DNA from 3 places in the Sporosarcina sp. P29 genome. Region 3 is predicted to be linked to each of the others. Evidence: riboswitches for the same ligand, from Rfam matches in the RefSeq annotation. Region 3 holds a riboswitch; each other region holds the start of a gene.
The links. A riboswitch is a leader RNA that binds a small molecule or an ion and turns the genes downstream of it on or off. The one in region 3 is predicted to bind thiamine pyrophosphate.
Positions count from the first base shown of each region.

Region 1: it holds a riboswitch for thiamine pyrophosphate, as region 3 does, so the genes downstream of both, thiM (hydroxyethylthiazole kinase) here and CSV68_RS13570 (thiamine phosphate synthase) in region 3, are expected to answer to the same signal.
Region 2: it holds a riboswitch for thiamine pyrophosphate, as region 3 does, so the genes downstream of both, thiC (phosphomethylpyrimidine synthase ThiC) here and CSV68_RS13570 (thiamine phosphate synthase) in region 3, are expected to answer to the same signal.

Region 1 is NZ_PDYX01000005.1:169,339-176,315, reverse strand. It holds gene CSV68_RS06910 (response regulator transcription factor) at 1-254, shown strand, start outside; gene CSV68_RS06905 (D-serine ammonia-lyase) at 306-1,601, shown strand; gene thiW (energy coupling factor transporter S component ThiW) at 1,761-2,249, opposite strand; gene thiE (thiamine phosphate synthase) at 2,261-2,920, opposite strand; gene thiD (bifunctional hydroxymethylpyrimidine kinase/phosphomethylpyrimidine kinase) at 2,920-3,735, opposite strand; gene thiM (hydroxyethylthiazole kinase) at 3,755-4,525, opposite strand; TPP riboswitch at 4,588-4,685, opposite strand; gene CSV68_RS06880 (DUF3238 domain-containing protein) at 4,878-6,074, shown strand; gene CSV68_RS06875 (Ger(x)C family spore germination protein) at 6,130-6,977, opposite strand, start outside.
Region 2 is NZ_PDYX01000006.1:104,849-111,825, forward strand. It holds gene CSV68_RS07460 (YdhK family protein) at 1-41, opposite strand, end outside; gene CSV68_RS07465 (sensor histidine kinase) at 267-1,625, shown strand; gene CSV68_RS07470 (response regulator transcription factor) at 1,644-2,318, shown strand; gene CSV68_RS07475 (calcium/sodium antiporter) at 2,474-3,427, opposite strand; TPP riboswitch at 4,013-4,130, shown strand; gene thiC (phosphomethylpyrimidine synthase ThiC) at 4,249-6,021, shown strand; gene CSV68_RS07485 (hypothetical protein) at 6,543-6,977, opposite strand, start outside.
Region 3 is NZ_PDYX01000019.1:31,741-38,717, reverse strand. It holds gene CSV68_RS13585 (ThiF family adenylyltransferase) at 1-864, opposite strand, end outside; gene CSV68_RS13580 (thiazole synthase) at 861-1,634, opposite strand; gene thiS (sulfur carrier protein ThiS) at 1,631-1,837, opposite strand; gene CSV68_RS13570 (thiamine phosphate synthase) at 1,821-2,420, opposite strand; TPP riboswitch at 2,491-2,599, opposite strand; gene CSV68_RS13565 (Crp/Fnr family transcriptional regulator) at 2,657-3,346, opposite strand; gene CSV68_RS13560 (heavy metal translocating P-type ATPase) at 3,324-5,225, opposite strand; gene CSV68_RS13555 (heavy-metal-associated domain-containing protein) at 5,241-5,462, opposite strand; gene CSV68_RS13550 (phosphoribosylaminoimidazolesuccinocarboxamide synthase) at 5,628-6,308, shown strand; gene ectA (diaminobutyrate acetyltransferase) at 6,916-6,977, shown strand, end outside.

The DNA.
Region 1 (6,977 bases), on a different contig from region 3:
GCCGAATTTATGCACCAGAATTAATCGATATGGCATTTGAAATGAAAGAAGAAGAGAAGAATCCATTGACCGAGCGAGAAGTTCAAGTACTTAAATTGGTATCCGAGGGGAAGACTACGAAACAGATTGCGGCTGAACTGTTTTTATCACCCGGCACTGTCCGTAACTATGTCTCCACGATTCTGGATAAACTTGGTGTGCGTAATCGTATTGAAGCAATTACGTTATTTAATGAAAAAGGCTGGTTCGAATGAAATCTGCACGGGCATACATTCATAATAGGGAGTGGTTAGTGAGTGAATAAAATGACGCAAAGTGAGTGGCTTGTAAAGCTACCCTTATTACAAAGCGTGGTAGAGAAGAAGGAAGTATTATGGTGTAACCCTTCTATTGAATCAGTAAAAGCTGGCCTGTTGAAGACGCGTTTATCAAAAGACGATATAACAGACGCTAGTCATCGCCTAGAAAAATTTGCTCCCTATTTGGCAAAAGTTTTTCCTGAAACGAATCAAGGTATTATCGAATCTCCATTAACACCAATTCCAAAGATGAAGCAAGAACTTGAAACGGCATACGCTATTGATATTCCAGGCAGGCTTTTATTAAAGCAAGATAATGCGTTACCAATCTCCGGCTCAATCAAGGCGCGTGGTGGAATTTATGAGGTGCTGAAACACGCAGAGACACTTGCATTAGATAATGAGTTGCTGGATCACACAATGGATTATAGCCAATTCGATTCACCAACATTCCGTGCATTGTTTGCAAAGCACAAAATAGCTGTAGGCTCGACTGGTAATCTAGGATTGAGTATTGGCATTATGAGTGCAAAACTTGGCTTCGATGTAACGGTGCATATGTCAGCCGATGCTAAACAGTGGAAAAAAGATTTACTACGTTCAAAAGGCGTTCACGTAGTGGAGTATATAGATGATTACAGTAAGGCAGTAGAAGAAGGTCGGCGCCAGGCAGAGGCTGATCCGTCTTGTCACTTTGTGGACGATGAAAACTCTACGGATTTATTCATGGGATATGCCGTGGCGGGGGAGCGTGTAGCAGCGCAATTGAAAGAGCAGAATATTGCTGTCGATGAAGCGCATCCACTATTCGTCTATTTACCTTGCGGCGTAGGCGGTGGACCTGGCGGTGTGGCGTTCGGATTAAAACTAGCATTAGGCGATCATGTCCATTGCTTTTTCGCTGAACCGACACACTCACCGTGCATGATGATTGGAATGATGACAGGAATGCACGATCAAGTCTCGGTTACAGACTTTGGCCTGGACAATAAAACTGCGGCTGATGGATTAGCAGTCGGCACAGCTTCAGCATTTGTCGGGAAAACGATGGAACCTTTCCTGACAGGATGCTATACGGTAGAAGATCAGACATTATTCACGCTACTGAAAAAGCTAGCGGACAGCGAAGATATTTGGCTAGAACCTTCAGCACTGGCTGGTATGACAGGGCCAGTACAAGTTATTCAGTCTAAATTACCATTAGCGGACTCCAAAGATACGACACACCTCGTATGGGGAACAGGCGGAAATATGGTGCCTGAAGACGAAATGAAGGACTATTATAATTATATGATGAAATAATATACGCTATTTCCTGGGAAATCGACAAAAGATCCGCAGACATTAGTCTCTGCGGATCTTGTTTTTTGAGTGTGTAATTTAGAAGCGCCTAGATATCACGGAAGGCGTTGTGAAGTGAAAATCCGCCCTTACTATTAATTTCTGCCACACTTCATAGTCTTACTGTAAATCTTTAAATAGCTTCAATCTCAAAAGTCTTGGAGCTAATAATAGACCGATAATTGTCCCGCTCACTGTCGATACCAGAAAAGGGGGGAGGAAGAAGAAAGCCGTTACGGTTGTACCCATCAATATTTTTGCATAAGGTACCGCAAACAAAGGTGCTATCAAACCGGTGCCGATTATCTCCCCAATACCCGCACTCCAATTCCTTTTGAAACGCTGATAGAATATGCCGGCTAAAAATGCACCGATCATACCACCTGGAAATGCGAGCAGTGAACCAGTTCCGGTCAGTACGCGTACGAGTCCTGTCATAAACGCCACTATGACAGCGGCCCCCGGACCCATTACAATTGCCACTATGACATTTACAGCATGCTGTATGGGATAAGCCCTGGCGATACCAGCAGGAAATGAAACGAACGCGGAGCCGGCAACTGCGATTGCGACAAACATGGTCATGAATATCATTTTGCGTGTATTCATGTGGACATCATTCATTTCAAAAAGGAGTGAATGGTTTTTAATAAATCGCTTGCTGCATACTGTGGATCTTTCGCCGATGCAATTGCGGAAACAACAGCTACACCATCTGCCCCAGCTTGGATAATGGAGCTAGTAGTAGCCAGTGTAATGCCACCTATAGCAACTAGCGGCATGTTAGGAAACGCAGTATGGATTTCTTCTACCAAAACGGTACCTACAACGGCTGAAGCATCGAGTTTGGTCGAAGTCGGATAGATCGGACCCAGTCCTATATAATCCGCACCAATTGATTGTGCCAGTTGTACTTCTTTTGCGTTGTGGGTAGAAACTCCAAGCCATTTATCCGGACCGATTCGCCGACGCACACTGTCTGCCTGTTCGTCATCTTGTCCAACATGAACTCCGTCTGCATTAATTGCCAATGCTAGATCCACATCGTCATTGATGATGAAAGGAACGCGGTACAGTCTGCAAAGTGCCTGACACTTCTTGGCGAATCCGAGCAAAGCTTCGCCTTCAAGTGCATTCGATCCTTTTTCACGCAACTGAAAACATGTGATACCACCGCGCAGAGCTGCTTCCACTATTGCTAACGGATCCTGACTACCCGAGTTTGGTGTGCCCATTACAAAATATAAGCCTAATGCTTTCCTCACTTCCATAGTTCGCATCAGTGCATCTCCTTTTTTAGCTCACCGTATGCCCAGTGATTTGTCGGTCCGTGCCCTGAACCAATCTTTAAACCATGTTCAATCGCAGCCTGTATGAACTGCTTTGCTTCAGCGACTGCATCCGGCAACGAAAAGCCTCTCGCTAGAAAACTCGTCAAAGCTGCTGCAAATGTGCATCCAGTTCCATGTGTATCTTTCGTTTGAATCCAAGGTGTTGTCACAGTGAACGATTGACCGTCTGCGTCTGCGTAATAATCTTTTGCATCCAGCACGTCATTTCGGTGTCCGCCTTTCATCACGACGGCTTTCGCTCCCATCTGAATAAAAGCGGTTGCAGCTTGCCGAATGTCTTCGTCTGTCTGTATTTTCATTCCAGTCAGCACTTCCGCTTCAGGAATATTCGGTGTAACAATTGTAGCCAGCGGTAGTAAATGTTCTTTTAGTGCTTGAATCGCCTGTTGTTGCAATAAAGATTGTCCACCCTTTGCAATCATGACAGGGTCAATAACTAAAGGAATTGGAGGATATTCTTTTAATAGCGCAGCAACTTCAGTAATGATTTCTGCCGAAAATAGCATGCCGGTTTTACATGCTTTTACATCAAAGTCATCAAGTACTGCACGTATTTGTGCTATGACTCCGTCGGTCTGTATCGGATATACACCGTGAACGCCATGTGTGTTCTGTGCAGTCACTGCAGTGATCGCAGACGTTCCGAATACACCTAGCTCTTGGAATGTCTTTAAGTCGGCCTGAATTCCTGCACCTCCTCCGCTATCCGAACCCGCAATGGTCAATGCTACTTGTACTGTCAATTGAAAAACCTCCTGTCTATTATGCTAAAGATGTTTTCGATTCGCGATCCAATGTATGTAATATATTTAAGAAGTTCACAGCAAAGTCTCCAGGACCACGGGAAATTTTCGCTGTTTGTTCACCAGCTCGTTTATAAAATAAAAGTGCATCTGCAACGGCTTCCAAAGGATGTTCCATTCCTACTGAGAGAAAAGCACCTGTGACAGAACTGAGTAAACATCCTGTGCCGGTTATGGTAGTCATCATAGGGTGGCCGCCTGTGATAGACAATGTGGAATGGCCGTCCGTGACGATATCGACTTCGCCTGATACTGCTACGAGACAGTTGTACTTACGAGCAGTCTTTTCCGCTAGATCTTCGATGTCTGCAGAACCTTCTCCTGCGTCCACGCCTTTAGCGGTCCAGGGTACATCTGCAATCGCAGCAAGCTCCCCTGTATTACAGCGGATCAATGTGACATCTACTTCGTCCAGTACTTTCAGGACGCTAGCTTTGCGAAAAGGGGTGGCGCCTGCACCAACCGGGTCTAGTACAACAGGTTTTCCTGCTGCACGGGCACTGTTTCCGGCCAAAATCATTGCGTCCACTGTTTGTTGCTTTAACGTACCGATATTTAAAATACTGCAAGCGGCAATTTTTGCAATATCTTCTGCTTCCTCTACTGCATCCGCCATAACGGGAGAAGCGCCTATTGCTAGTAAACCATTTGCCTGGAAATTCGCAACTACAAAATTTGTAATGCAATGAACGAGCGGTTGCTTTTGACGAAGTTGTTGAATAAGCTGCATGTTTCTCTTCCTCCCTTTAAAGGTATATATACAAAAAGCCCATGCATTGATGGGCGGTTGGGTATGAAAACTACCCACTTTCCTCCGCTAGTATGTACTAGATCAGGTTCAAAGGGTTTGCGTAATTGCATCTCAGCCAATGGCACCCCTAGTGGTTGCTATGTATCAGACAGGCTAATTATATCATATACATGAAAAAGGTTAAAATGATACTGGGATAATGGGGTGGAAGTACGTGGAAATGAGCGATTGCGCATAGAGGAAGAGGTATAACTATATGCTGAATGTTACATAATTATCTGAAGGCGTATAACTGTTTCAGATGAAATAGATAAAAGGGAGCAGATCGCAAATGGAGAAATTATTCGAAATTCAACAAATGGACCATTCAATGGATGATATATCGTTTACGTGGAGTGACACAGGTGGTTATTATCGTGTCTATAAAAATGACCGTCAAGTATATGAAGGAACGGCCCCGAAGTTTACGGATGGGCAACTAGACCCGTCACATCCTTTCCAGTATACAGTGGAACGAGTAGAAGAAGGACGGGTTCGTGATGTAATTGTTATCCAGACATCTGCCCTGACTGAGGTACAAGAAGATGAACATCCTTTACAACGACTGGTGATCACGACGATTGCCGCCTCCTCACAAATTGCTCTGTCGTGGGAGTGGATTAAGGATGTGGAGAAATTCGATATTTACCGTAACGGTCAATACCTCGAAACAATTGCTGACAATCGTTTTATTGATCGCGAGGTAAGTTCTTCGGAGTCGGTCGTTTACAGTGTGTCGGCAACATGCCCGTTGATTGATAGCAATCAGAAAATGAATATCAGTAAGTCAATCGCATCAAAAGTGTATGAAGTGATTATGCCCCCGAATCCGAATAATAAACCAACAGAAGAAGTCTATACCTTTTCTGTGCGTGTAAAGCAAAGGGATCAATTACTCACACCGATAGCTGACAGAAAAAAAATAAATAAAGTGAAGCAATGGAAGTTCCGATATACGACGTTTTTAAAGGAAGATATTATAAAGAACCCAAATCTCTTTTCACCTATTTCATACTTTACGGGGGATGATCGAGACTTTAATCCGGAAGGGAAAAGTTTCCGCACCCGTGTGGATATAGAAGGACAGTTTGTCGCAGGAGATAGCACACTGCAATTTACGAAAGCAACTGGACCAACAATTGGTATGAATTATATGAAACGGTATAAACGCCATGACCATGCATCAGTAGATGGTATAGAAATAGAGCGGTTAGAAGGGAAGTCAACAGAAGTTCATTTTGCAATCAATCATGACGTGGGCAACCCACTAACTGCTTCGCCACCTATTCATTATGAATTGAAAGCTCATTTGGATCAGAATGGGAACCTGGACTTAGTTGGTTATCATAATGATGCGCCTCATCATGAGATTTATTTAGCGCTTGATGACGAGGATTGGCGCTCGGTGCATCGTACTGAAAGTGAAGGGTTGGCGTATTTGACGGGTGTGCTAGGAGATAATTATTGGCGCTATATGACGTGTAATTAACAATGAACCGCCGCAGTCCACTATGGACTGCGGCGGTTCATTTAATTAGGCTTTACTAGTCGATGGTTTCTTGAAAACTTTTCCGATCAGAATTAAGTTTTGTGACACGTACATTCAACTTTTCGATTGACTCATCTGTTAGTTCAATTACTCCGTCTTGTTCATACTTCTTCCATGTATTCAATTCCTGTCTATATAAATGTTCGGAAAATCGATAGACGTCAATGTTTTTTTCTATAGCCTCTTTGTATGTCTCTAAAATTTGTTTAGATATCTCTTCCTCTAATCTTTTCTGGATTTCTTTTATCGAAATGGAGCCTTCCTTTGTACTCAGTGATGCTTCCACATCTACTTCCACATTAAATTTCACACCGTTTTTATTGATGGGTGTAATGGTCGGATTTACTTTATCGACTATTATGGATACATGATCATCTCTTTCTGTTTTGAAAGAAATTCGACCACGTTTAGTTTTCTTCGTCATCCACTGCAATCCTCTTGCGCTAGAACCCGTAATAAATCCTTTGAAATTGTGGCGTGAAATGGACGCAATGCCTGATAAAACAGGTGCTGCAACGGACTCTTTTGAAGACTCCCAATTATCCTTTACGTTGATAAGAGGGATTGCCGCTTCGTGTCCCGGCTCGTCCAAACCGATAATCAGCTCACGTATATTCGTAGGATAGACAAACGATTCTTGTTCGTAGGAATTGTCTGGATCACCAAGTTTTGATAGGGTAAGTGCTTTGTTAATAACAGGGCGGACCAGCAACACGTCCTGCACCGGATCCTTTGTAGCATATAACCAAATTTGATAGCGCGTCTCTAGATACCGTGTAATTCTGTCAATGACTGCATTTAATTTGCCATGCTCCAACACCTTTTCCGATACAACAATGTAAG
Region 2 (6,977 bases), on a different contig from region 3:
AGAGCAAACGCTGCACTTATTGAAAGTACTTGTTTTTTCATATGTCTTCACTCCTTCATTAAGTTAATATTAGTATAGCAATTTCTGTTCTTAGTTTAAGCTAAATCCCTAAACTCCTAACAAACTCCTTAATTGCCATAAGGCTTACGTACAAAGCTTTGCTCGTTTTTTATAAGATGGCCAGTCACACTTAATGGATGCTTTCTGCATACATTTTCGATACGTTTATCTTATACTGCTCGATAGAGGGAAAAGGAGCGCATGCTATGAATAAAATCTCAACGAAGTTAGCAGCTTCATTCATTATTTCATTTCTTATTTTGGATACATTGTTAATGGTCTATTTACATCAGACGATCACACATGCCCGGGTGGATGAAGAACTAGATCGACTCTTAAAAACGGGTAGCAATCATCGAAATGTGTTGGAGGATAATTATACTGAAACGACTTTGCATCATATTATTCTTATGGAAAGCGGTGGTGAACGAGACGTCGCGATTCTCGATGATAGAGGAAATATCGTACAGCATTCACTGGATACTGAAGGTATTCTCGGTCCATATGTATCCCAAGTAAATGAAAAGCTACTGACTGAAGATACTATATTACCCGTTGATTGGGAGAAGTCTCCTTATCTTGTCAGTGTGCATCCGTATGAAGCAAAAGGTGTTTCAGGGAATCTTGTCATGCTGCAAAGTACGGTTCCTATACGACAACTTGTCAATCAACTCAATGTACATTTTCTACTTGCAGGTGGTGGAAGCATTGTCGTTCTGTTCGTTGTCTACTTATTACTATCTAAATGGTTAACACGCCCACTCATTCGAATGAAAGAAGCAACGGAACAGATGAGCGAAGGTTTGTACGATGTGGACTTGCCGAAGCTTTCGAATGATGAGCTGGGAGAACTCGCAGCTTCCATCCGGAAATTATCGAATGACTTGAGTCGTGTCAAACGCGAACGAAAAGAGTTTCTAGCGTCCGTGTCTCACGAAATGGGAACCCCCCTTACGTACTTGATCGGTTATGCCAAAGTGGCTCAACGCACAGAACTGAGTGATACAGAGCGGTTCAACTACTTATCGATTATTGAAGAAGAAGCCGAGCGCTTAAAAACACTCGTGAAAAACTTGATGGATTTAGCGCAAATGGATGAAATGACGTTCACTGTGACGAAAACCGAATTCTCTGCTGAAGAGTTCATCCGAGATATTGTACAGCTCGTCCAACCATCTTTTGATTTGAAAGGAATTACGCTTCTGATTGAACAAGCTGGCGATTTTCCTATCGTGGCAGATCGAATGCGTCTTGAACAAATTATTCTTAATCTGTTAGACAACGCGCTACATTATTCTGAAACTGGCAGTACCGTAATCGTTCGTGCGTTTCAAGATAAAAAGCATAGCATTTTACAAGTGGAAGATAGCGGATGCGGCATTGCAGTTGAAAATCAGCAACAAATATTTGAAAAGCTCTACCGTGTCGAGAAATCGCGTTCCCGTTCATTTGGCGGTGCTGGTCTTGGTTTGGCGACGGTGAAGGAATTAACAGAAGCGCACGGTGGCACGATCGAGGTAGAAAGCGAATTAGAAAAAGGTAGTATCTTTACGGTACGATTATAATGAAAGTAGATGATGCATATGAAAACAATTTTGCTAGTTGATGATGAACAACGCATGCTCGATCTGCTCGAACTATTCCTCGCACCACACGGATATCGTTGCTTGCAAGCGACTGACGGCCAAAAAGCACTTGAGCTATTCAGCGTGGAGGACGTACATCTTGTATTGCTCGATGTCATGATGCCTGGCATGGATGGCTGGGAAGTTTGCCGCAGAATTAGAGATGTTTCAGCTGTACCTGTAATTTTATTGACGGCTCGATCTGATAAATCTGATGTTGTAAAAGGACTTGACCAAGGGGCGGATGATTATATTACAAAACCATTTGACGAGCGCGAACTTACCGCGAGAGTGCGCGTGGCATTACGGCGTACAGAGGACGACAATCAACCGAAGTCTATTCATGAAGGTCCATTCACTCTTAACTTGGAGTCCTATTCCATCCTATACGACACGCAGGAAGTTCGTCTTACATTAAAGGAATTCTATATTATTGAAGCGATGATGACTCGGCCAAATCGGACGTTCACACGGGAAGACTTGCTTCAAGTAGCTTGGGAATATGATACGTATACGGAAGTTCGAACAGTCGATTCGCATATTCGAAATCTACGAGATAAGTTGAGGAAATCGAATTTCCCCATTGACGAGATTTTGATGACAGTTTGGGGTATCGGCTATAAGTGGAGATAATTACAGATCATGCTATACACATAAAAAAGGCTACTTTCCATGAATGAATGGAAAGTAGCCTTCTCTTATTGATCGGCATGCCGACGATTGACTCTTTTGCCCTGTTGTACATAGGAGTATGTAACTCTCGTTATAGCAAACTTGGTGATTTTTTCTTAATTACGTAAAATAACATACACTAGATATACAACGTACGCTACAGCTAACATGAGACCTTCACGCTTACCAATTTTGAAGCCCGTTCTAGCGAATAGCAATAATACTAAGGTCAATACAAGCATTATGATGACGTCAATAAATACTTTATCGTTCACCGCGATGGGCGTAATGACAGAGGAGGCCCCGAGAACAAACAGGATGTTGAAAATATTGCTCCCGACGATGTTCCCTAAAGCAATTTCGCTCTCCTTTTTCAATGCCGCTGAAATCGATGTAACTAATTCAGGCAGAGAAGTACCGATTGCGATAATCGTAAGACCTACCAATGTTTCACTCATGCCAAGAGAATAAGCGATTTTCGTGGCGTTACTTACGACTAAATCTCCTCCGAAAATAATTGCTGCCAGCCCGACTAAAGTAATTAGTATATTCTTGCCCCACTTCACATTCTCAGTGGCTTGTGTAAGCGTAGAATTTTGACGGCTTCTAAGACCAAGTTCGATCACATAGTACATAAAGATTGAAAGGAATAGCAAGAAAATTATTCCATCACCACGGGTAATCATATTGCTACTGAAGCCTTGTAGTGCCATATCACTCATCAACACCAACATCACTATACCCGCCAGCAAAGTAAACGGAATCTCTTTCCGTATCGTTTCACTTTGTACCTTCAGCGGAAACAGAAATGCTGCCATCCCGACAACGATCGTAATATTGAATATATTACTCCCCACTACGTTCCCTACTGCGACGTCCGCGTTTCCGCCCATCGCTGCAATTATACTGACCGTCGCTTCTGGTGAGCTAGTTCCAAGTGCTACAATAGTCAGCCCAATCAATATAGGTGGAATTTGTAAAAGTCTTGCGATATTTGAAGAACCATCCACGAAATAGTCGGCCCCTTTTATTAATAATACAAATCCAATAATGAGTAAAACATAGGACATATATTGGTTACCTCCTCCATAGGAATGATATTTCTAATTAGCTGTATGCAAGCGTGTCTAGACTACAATAAAATAATTGCTTCAATTACTGCATACTTGAGGCACATAATGACATGCACCATGATGAAAAACAGAATATGTATTTGACTTTACTTCCCCATAGCATTCATCCTTCTCAATCCCAGATATGTTATACGATGTAAGCTCTACTACTTTGCTCCTTCCCTCTTTTGTTTTTTCATTTTTGATTATCTCACGTCATCACTACTTATGCATCTTACAAGTCATACAAAGACATTCACTTCTCGTCATTACATGCTCTCTTGAGTGGTGTTGAAATCTTTTATAAAAATAGCTTGTCCATAGATCTATCTTTACAGACAAGCCAGCGATATACTTTTCTACAAACTTACTATAGGACTGAATGTACAATATTTTGGAGATTTTCTTCTGATTACGCATTTCTGTTTCCTCACCGATCACATAAGTTACATGTAAATAACGGAACCTATGGAAATTAAAAGTATAATTACTCTTTGAAAACCGATTAAGGTATGGTAGACTGTTCCTGTTCGAACAATTAAATACTATAACTAGGGGTGTCCAACGTTATTGGACTGAGATGGAATGATAGTACACGCATTCCGGACTCTTTGGACCTGATCTGGCTCGTACCAGCGTAGGGAAGTTTTCATTTTATCAGCGACGCGTATTTTTGCGTTTTGAAGACCAGGTCCTATCTACGGAACTGGTCTTTTTTGTTGCCGATTCCCATCACTTAAATCGAGTCATGTCGCCCCTTAAAAGGAGACGATGACAAAATGCAAGAGAAGAAAGAAGAAATCCATATCCATGAATGTTTTCCAGCCAGTAGAAAGATTTACGTACGAGGAAGTCGTCCAGACATACTCGTACCAATGCGTGAAATTGAGCTATCACCAACTGTAACTGATCAAGGTGAAATAGCGAATGAACCTTTCCGTGTGTATGATACAAGCGGTAAATATACGGAAGCTGGTTATCAAGTGGATATCAAAAAAGGACTTCCAATTATCAAGAAGAACTGGATAATTGAACGAAATGACGTGGAAGAGTATGAAGGCAGGCAAGTGAAGCCGCGGGATAATGGATATCGTTCACTAGAAAATATGCAAAAAGATGCAGAATTTCCATTGTTGAAACGTAAGCCATTACGTGCAAAAAGCGGCATGAATGTTACACAAATGCATTATGCGCGCAAAGGAATCATAACACCTGAAATGGAGTTCATTGCAATCCGTGAAAATGTAACGCCTGAACTTGTACGGGATGAAGTAGCGAAAGGACGGGCAATTATTCCGTCTAATATTAACCACCCAGAAGCGGAACCGATGATTATCGGAAGTAAATTCCATGTGAAAATCAATGCGAATATCGGTAATTCTGCTGTCTCCTCATCGATTGCTAAAGAAGTGGAAAAAATGACATGGGCTACACGTTGGGGTGCAGACAATATCATGGATTTGTCAACAGGAAAGAACATTCACACAACACGTGAATGGATCATCCGCAACTCCCCTGTCCCAGTAGGAACGGTACCACTTTATCAAGCGTTGGAAAAAGTGAACGGCAAAGTGGAGGATCTCTCATGGGAAGTATTCCGCGACACATTGATCGAACAAGCAGAGCAGGGTGTCAGCTACTTTACAATCCATGCGGGTGTTCTACTCCGTTATATTCCCATGACGATTCATCGTGTGACTGGAATTGTCTCACGGGGTGGTTCTATTATGGCACAGTGGTGTATGTTGCATCATAAAGAAAGTTTTCTCTACACACACTTTGAAGATATATGTGAAATTATGAAACAGTACGATATCGCGTTTTCATTAGGAGATGGATTACGTCCCGGCTCAATTGCTGATGCCAATGACGAGGCACAATTCGCTGAACTTGAAACACTTGGCGAACTGACGAAAATTGCGTGGACACATGATGTGCAAGTCATGGTAGAAGGTCCTGGACATGTGCCAATGCATTTGATTAAGGAAAACGTTGATAAGCAAATGGAGATTTGCCAAGAAGCACCTTTCTATACGCTCGGTCCTTTGACGACAGATATTGCGCCTGCTTATGACCACATCACATCTGCTATTGGTGCAGCTATGATCGGTTGGTTCGGAACGGCAATGTTATGCTATGTAACTCCTAAAGAACATCTTGGTTTACCGAATAAAGATGATGTGCGTGAAGGCGTCATTACGTATAAAATCGCAGCCCATGCAGCTGATTTAGCTAAAGGTCATCCGAATGCACACAAACGTGACGACGCATTATCAAAAGCCCGTTTCGAATTCCGTTGGCGAGATCAATTTAATTTAAGTTTGGATCCTGAACGCGCGATGGAATATCATGATGAAACATTGCCGGCTGAAGGAGCCAAGATCGCCCACTTCTGTTCGATGTGCGGACCTAAGTTTTGCAGTATGCGAATTTCACACGACATTAGAAAATACGCTGATGAAAACAGTTTAGAAGAGAAGCTAGCAATGGAAAGTGGCATGAAGGAGAAAGCTGAAGAATTTAAAAAATCCGGTGCTGAAATCTATTATTGATAAGGAGTGAATGGAGTTATGACAACTGAACAGTTAATTCATCAGATCTCTGTAAAACGCCGAAATCTTCATCAGTTAGAAGAACAGTTGGCTCTCCTGCAAGCACAGTGCATACACGAATATACTGAAAACGTAACCTATAGGAAGTGTATGAAATGCTTGAAGATCGAGAGTGTCCATTATTAATACATGTTCTGCCATTCATGAACAGGATTTGTGCTCTTTTAGCTTCCTGAAAAAATCATCGGTATTGTGACTCAATATCGTTTTCCATTCACGCGCCCGATTACACAAATACTTTTAGCCGTTGTCCTTTAAAAGTTGAATTTGAAGTTGGTACAATAAAAAATGACCCACCTCGTCCCTTTACAATGCGGACGTTGGTGAGTCATTTTCATCATAATAACAGGATCTGAAATCGCAGACATTTTCAATGTACCCCTTTACTAAGTAAGTTACACTCAAAAGCCCTCCATTGCTGGAGGGCTTTTGAGTATTAATCTCAGTATTTAATCTATAGATTATTTTAAACACCCAGCTGCCGCACTCCCTGCTAGCCATACCCCGCCAACAACAGTACCTAAAGCCCATCCTGCTGGACCACTAACACCTGCAACTGTCATAAGCCCAGTAAAGGCTCCAGTATGTGCAAAGCCAGCAAGAGTTGCAGCGCCACAGCCACTTATTTTAGCCATCGACACAACATTCGAGTTTGCTTCTTCGATTATTTCTTTTTTGTACTTCTCACCTTCTGGACGCGCTAAAACTTCATTAAGTTTTTCTAAGGTTTGTACTAACTCATTAAAATATTCTTTACCGATTCGAGATTCCAATTCTACTTCTCTTTCGATGGTCACTGTGCCATCTTTTTCATTCAATACAAGATATTCCGAAGTAATCTTAGCTACCTCATCCACATGTAAACTAGCAGCCTGAGTATTTTGTGGTGTCCATAC
Region 3 (6,977 bases):
GCGAATGGAATTAGCAAATGGCATCAGCTCAACTTGTCGGTTCTTCGGCCATGTCAGTTGAACCGTGTCGCGTCCGCATAGTACGGCTGTACGAATTACTTCATTGGCAGACAAGTAAGGATAGACAGGGGTGTCTGAGCAACTTGGACAAGTAGGTTTTTTCATGCTTTGTACGTTCATGGCGGCACGTTCGCCTGTCCAGAGATCGACGGATTCCAGGCGGGGTTCCATCGTCGCCCCCGTGATACACTTCAGCAGTTCCGCGGTTTGACGGGCGGCAGTCGTGACGACGATGGGCGAGATGACGCCGACTGTATCGCATGTTAAAGACTGTGGCGGCAACGCTTCGAGCAGACAATGTAAGCAGGGCGTTCCTTCTTTTACACCAATAGGAAATGTCAGCCCATAGCTACCGACGCAAGCGCCCATGAAGAAGGGGATGCCGAGTTGTAATGCGGCGTCATTTGCGAGTAATCGAGTTTCGATATTATCTGTGCCATCGAGAATGAAATGATGGCCTTCGAATAATTCAAGGACATTTTCAGGCGTCACATCCGCCACAATCCCACGAACTTTCACGTCGCTGTTGATCGCGCGCAATCGGCTTTCCGCAGCGATTGCTTTCGGCAATTGATCGATGACATCTTGTTCTGAGTATAATTGCTGTCTATGAAGATTAGTCCATTCCAAAATATCGCGATCGACAATGGTCAGTTCGCCGACGCCTGCCCGCACTAGCATCTCCGCTCCTGAAGAGCCAAGAGCACCAGCTCCTAAGACGAAAACTTTTGCTTCGCGGATACGCTGTTGCCCGATTGGTCCGATGGGTGCAAACAGCTCTTGCCGAGAATATTTACTGTTCAAGTCGTCACAAGCCCTTCAGTTGGACTGCTAGCCACGCCGTAATCGCGGACCGGCATACGTCCAGCTTTATAACCGAGACGTCCCGCTTCAATTGCGAGCTTCATTGCCTCGGCCATCATGACGGGATTGGCTGCTTCCGATACGGCTGTGTTCAGCAATACACCGTCTGCACCGAGTTCCATCGCGAAAGCAGCGTCTTTTGGAGAGCCGACCCCTGCGTCAATAATGACGGGTACATTGGACTGCTCAATGATAAATGACAAATTCAACGGATTTAGAATGCCTCTGCCCGAGCCGATTGGCGCAGCACCCGGCATGATAGCGTGGACACCTAATTCACATAGTTTTCTCGCAAGTACTACATCGTCTGAAGTATAGGGTAATACAATGAAACCTTCCTCTAACAGCATTTCAGACGCGCGTAATGTTTCCACAGGATCAGGAAGCAGCGAACGGCTACAGCCGATGATTTCCACCTTCACCATGTCGCAAAGTCCGGAAGCTTTGGCGAGACGTGCGATATGTACGGCTTCTTCCGCTGTGCTAGCGCCTGCTGTATTCGGAAGCAATGTATAGCGCGTTAAATCAAGTTGTTCGAGGAAATTGGGTTGCGAAGCTTCAAAAATATCCATGCGTCGTACCGCAAATGTCAGAATCTCTGCTTCTGACACCGCCACTGCTTGCTTTTGAATATCAAATGAAGGATATTTCCCTGTGCCTAGTAATAAACGTGAAGAGAATTCTTTATCTGCAATTTTTAACATGTTCATCCGCCTCCTACAAAATGTATGATTTCAATTTGGTCTCGGTCCATGATCGGTGCGTCGTAGTGATCTTTCTGCAAAATTTCCTTGTTTTTCTCCACGATCAAAATACGATCGCCAAGCCCTAAGTGCTCAAGTAACTGCTGGATCGTCTCTACTTCAGGAATGACGGGGTACGAATTGCCGTTCAGATCAATCATTTTCTCCATGAGATACCTCTCCTTTTCTATAACTCTGCAAAGTTTTCAGTGAACGCATAGGGGATAATACGGCCACGCCTGTCACGTGATTTTGCTGTAAATTAGGTAAGTGATGCGGCTGAATTCCACCAATTGCATACACAGGAATCGAACTACACTGTGCAATAGAAAACAACTCTTCCGTTCCACGCGCTGGCAGCCCAGGTTTCGATGACGTTTCGAAAACATGACCGTACAATAGCCAGTTTGCTCCCTCATCCATAGCTACCTTTGCTTCTTCCAATGAATGAATCGAGCAACCAAAAGAGAGCTCGGGGAATTCTCGATGTGCATCCTGTAACGACATTCCATAGCCAGTCAGTTGCACTTTTTTGAGCTTCAGTCTTCTAGCCAAGTGAGGTCTGGCATGAAGAATAAGCTTGTCGAGTGGGAATTCAGTACTTGCAAGACGGGTAACTAGATCTACTAGCTGTTCATCTGACTTGGACTTTTCTCGCAAAATGATGGCATCAAGAAACGGTGCTGTGCGCAACAAATGTAGTGTCAGTTCATCCACCGAAAGACGGTCGTCGGTCACGCCCAATAATTTCATTCATTCCCCTCCAATAGAAAAAACCACTTCCCGAATCGGAAAGTGGTAGAAATGTCGACAGAAATACATACGGAACGACTCGCCACTTCCCTCCGCAGGTGCTAACCTGTTCAGGTAATAAGGGTTTCAGAGCCACACTCTTTTCTCAGTCCTTGTAAAGGATTCCCCTAATGGTCAAAATATTTGGTTTTCAGAACTAGCCTATCACGTGTACGATAGAATGAAAAGCGTTTCTTTTATAAAAGCAATAAAGCATCCAAATCTAGAATTTCTACTGCTTTCATACTGGACTGGCGAATCCAGCCAGACTCTTCGAAGGCGCTTAACTTTCGACTGATTGTCTCGGGTGTCGTCCCTAAGTGAGAGGCAAGGTCTTTGCGACTCATTGGTAACTCGACTATCAATTGTCTTTGTTCTTCTGATAAGTCAACTAGGTAAAGTGCGATACGCGTTTCTGCTGATTCCATACCGATTCGCGCCGCTCGTTGTTCCGTTCGGGCGAGGCGGGAAGAGAACTCCTCTAACATCTTCAATGAAATCGCGGGATGTTCTTGTAGAAGTTGCTGCATTTGGTCCCGTTGAATAACACATAGTTCTACGGGTTCGAGTGTTTCTGCATAGGCGTCATGAGGTTTAGCATCAAATAACGATAGCTCGCCTGTGAAATCTCCCGGCTCTAAAATTCGTACGATCTGCTCTTTGCCGTTTTCTGACAGGCGATATATTTTGATTCGTCCTTTATGCAAAATATACAAGCCTTCGGAGCGGTCGCCTTCATTGTAAATAATTTGTCCACGTGGGTAGGGGGTGCTTCGTGCAAGTTCTACAATGTGCTTCATCTGATCTTTTTCCAAGTGATTGAACAGTGGAACAAGCGATACACACATTCGATGATCGGTCGTGTTATTGTGGGGCTGCTGACTCATTCACCTTCACCTCGCTTACATTTCGATTGGACACTTTGTCACTAGTATAGCGTATTAATCGAATGGCGTTCAATATGACAAGAAGCACACTTGCTTCGTGGATAAGCATGCCGGATGCTAGGAAGACTTTGCCTAGCAGTACACCGATTAGCAATAAAACTACTGTGCCGACTGCGAAGAAAGTGTTTTGCTTCATATTGTTCACAGTCGCTTTCGATAATGCATAGGCGTGGGCGAATTGATCCAGTCGATCCGCCATCAAGACGATATCCGCTGTTTCCATGGAAATATCTGTTCCGCCTTTACCCATTGCCAGTCCGATATCTGCAGTGGCGATTGCCGGCGCATCATTGATTCCGTCACCTGCCATCGCTACTCGATGTCCTTGCGCTTTCAACTTTTGGACAGCGGCTACTTTGTCTTCAGGTAGCAGCTCCGCATAGACGCTATCGAGACCAAGTTGTTCGCCAACGAGTCGGGCGGTGTGTACATTGTCGCCGGTTAGCATAATCATTTGTTTGATACCATTTCTTCGTAGTTTAGCTAGGGCAGCCGCGGCTTCTGGACGGATTTGATCCGCTATGGAAATAATACCTGCGATTTCTCCTCCAATACTGATGAACACGGCTGTGTTACCTGCTTTTTCTCGCTTGGATGCATACTCTTCTATAGTTGGAGAGATAGCTATACCTTGTGAGATCATCAGCTTTCGGTTACCAGCTGCCAGTTGTTGGCCATCTACTTCAGCAAGAAGTCCGTTACCTTTCATAACTTGTGCGTCTTGTGCTTGGTGTTTTAAATGAATCAAGCGTTTTTTTGCTTCGCGAACGATCGTTTGACCGAGATGGTGTTCAGACATCAGTTCAGCTTCTGCAGTTAAGCGTAGTAGCTCTTCTTTGTCGATGCCAAAGCTATGGATGTCAGTAACTTCTGGACGTCCTTTAGTTAAAGTACCTGTTTTATCAAAGACGACAGTGTCGATTTTCGCCAATTGCTCCATCACGTCGCCACCTTTAATGAGCACGCCGTGACGGGCTCCGTTACCAATTCCGGCTACGATCGAGACGGGGGCTGAAATGACGAGGGCACCAGGACAAGCGATGACAAGGAATGTTAATGTCATTTCGATATTGCGTGTGAATATATAGACGATAATCGATAGGATGACGATGGAAGGTGTATAAATGTTAGCAAATCGCTCTAAGAATTTTTGAGTTTTCGACTTGGCTTCTTGTGCTTCTTCGACTAGCTCGATAATACGAGCGAATGCTGTATCGTCACCTACACGTTCTGCAATTATTTCAATATAGCCATTGTCTACTAACGTCCCGCTAAATACTTGATCATCTAGTGATTTGGATGCGGGTACCGATTCTCCTGTGATGGCTGCTTCATTTAGAGAAGCATTTCCTGAAACAATCGGACCGTCTACCGGAACTTGTTCACCTGAGCGAACGATTACCCGGTCACCGATTTCTACGTCATCAACAGCAATCGTGACAAGTTTACCATCCCGAAGGACACTCGCTTCTAGCGGGGCCAGATCAACAAGTGCTTTGAGGGAAGAGCGTGTTTTCTCCATTGTACGAATTTCAAGTAATGCTCCAAATAAAAATAGGAAAGTCACTGCCGCGGATTCTACATACTCGCCGATAAACAGTGCACCGATTACAGCGATGGTGACAAGAAGCTCAATACTGAAAGCTTTCATTCGAATAGCTTTCCACGCTTTTATAGCAATCGGAGTACCCGCAATGATAGTGGCAGCGATTAATGTAATCTGACGCGCGTCATGAAAGCCCGCGAAGTGCAAGATGATCGCTATACCAAGCAACATCGCGGATAGGGAAGTGATGCGCACAGTTTGTTTTGCATTCATTTGAATACCTCCTCTTTATGAGACTTTTTGATTGAGAACTGGATAGCCGAGTTTGACAATTAATTCCTGCAATTCATTGGCTTCTACGACAGATTCATCAAACTCGACCCGAACTTTACTGGAGTGGAATAATACTTTTACTTGTTGTACACCTTTCGCTCGGGATAGGGCACCTTCAATTTTCTTAACACATGATGGGCAGCTGAATGGCTCCATTAAAAATACGGCTTTTTTCATTTTCCTCATCCTTTTCGTTTGTATTTATTATCTTAAGTATAAGAAATTTTTGTGTACACTGCCTTGACGCCTGTCAAGATTCGTCAAACAAGACTTTTTCTTCTGACCAAAGTGCTTTATACTGAATAAGTAGTACACATTTATGAATAGAGGAGAATCGTACGGATGAAATTAACCTATTCTGGTAAAACGAAAGACGTCTACCGCTTGGAAGATGGCCACGTGCTATTGAAATTCAAGGATGATGTAACAGGGGAAGATGGTGTATTCGATCCAGGTGCCAACACAGTAGGCCTGACAATTGATGGCGCCGGAAAGTCCGGACTTCGCATGACACAATACTTTTTTGAGAAATTGGCGGAGCAAAACATACCGACACATTACATCGATGCTGATCTAGATGAAGTAACGATGACGGTGAAGCCTGCTACGGTCTTTGGTAAAGGATTAGAAGTGATTTGTCGATACCGTGCGGTCGGAAGTTTCTTGCGCAGATTCGGTGCGTATGCTGAAGAAGGACAAGTACTCGATGCTTTCGTGGAAGTGACATTGAAAGACGATGAACGTCAAGATCCACCTATTTCAGAAGATGCTTTGGCACAACTTCACATTTTGACGCATGAAGAATACGCAACTCTTAAAGAATTAACTCAGCAAATTTCTGAAGTAGTCCGATCAGAGATGGCAGAAAAAGGTTTAGAGCTATATGATATTAAATTAGAGTTTGGTCGCGATCCTGAGCGAAATATCATGTTAATCGATGAAATTTCAGGAGGCAATATGCGCGTCTATCAAGGCGATACATATATTGCACCAATGGAATTAGAAAAGATATTATTTTCATAAAATTCAACCGGAAACGAAAAATGTTTCCGGTTTTTTATATTCTCTCTCAGGCTATACGCTGACTGCCTTAGTCGCGCTTTACTTTTTAATCAAATAAATAAAATGATATATTTACTGTTGACAACGTTTTCAGAGTTTCCTATAATAGCAACCAGTGTCACAGGCGACACCTAGTTTGCTTCTTCGCCAGTGTGGGAACGTTGGTTGGATGAATGCGTATGGTAGTAAATTTTAGATAATGAAAGTGTCTTTCATATCAGCGAATCTTTAATCTATCTGCTGTTTCCATGAACAAAAGCTCCCCGCTTTTGTAAAGGCGCTCTTTTTTGCTCTTCATACCGCAAGGCAGAAAGATAGCACCCATAGTAGCCAGCACGAATCTCCATTTTGGCTTTTCTACGTAAGTACCCTTGCTATATCCGCTTGATTCATAACTAGAATCTGCCGAGTGTATGTGCTCGGTCCGTAAAAACCTCACATTGATGACTATTCGACGAACGTATTATAAGTAGATCGTGTTCTCGGGTAACGAAGCGCACATCTTAGAAATTCACAGATGATGAATACTTGTACAACTACATGTAAGAGAACTTGGAGGAGAAACTGTTTGGACACAAAACACAAAGTTTCGATTGCAGGGCTAGATCCGAACGATCCGTATTCATTTCG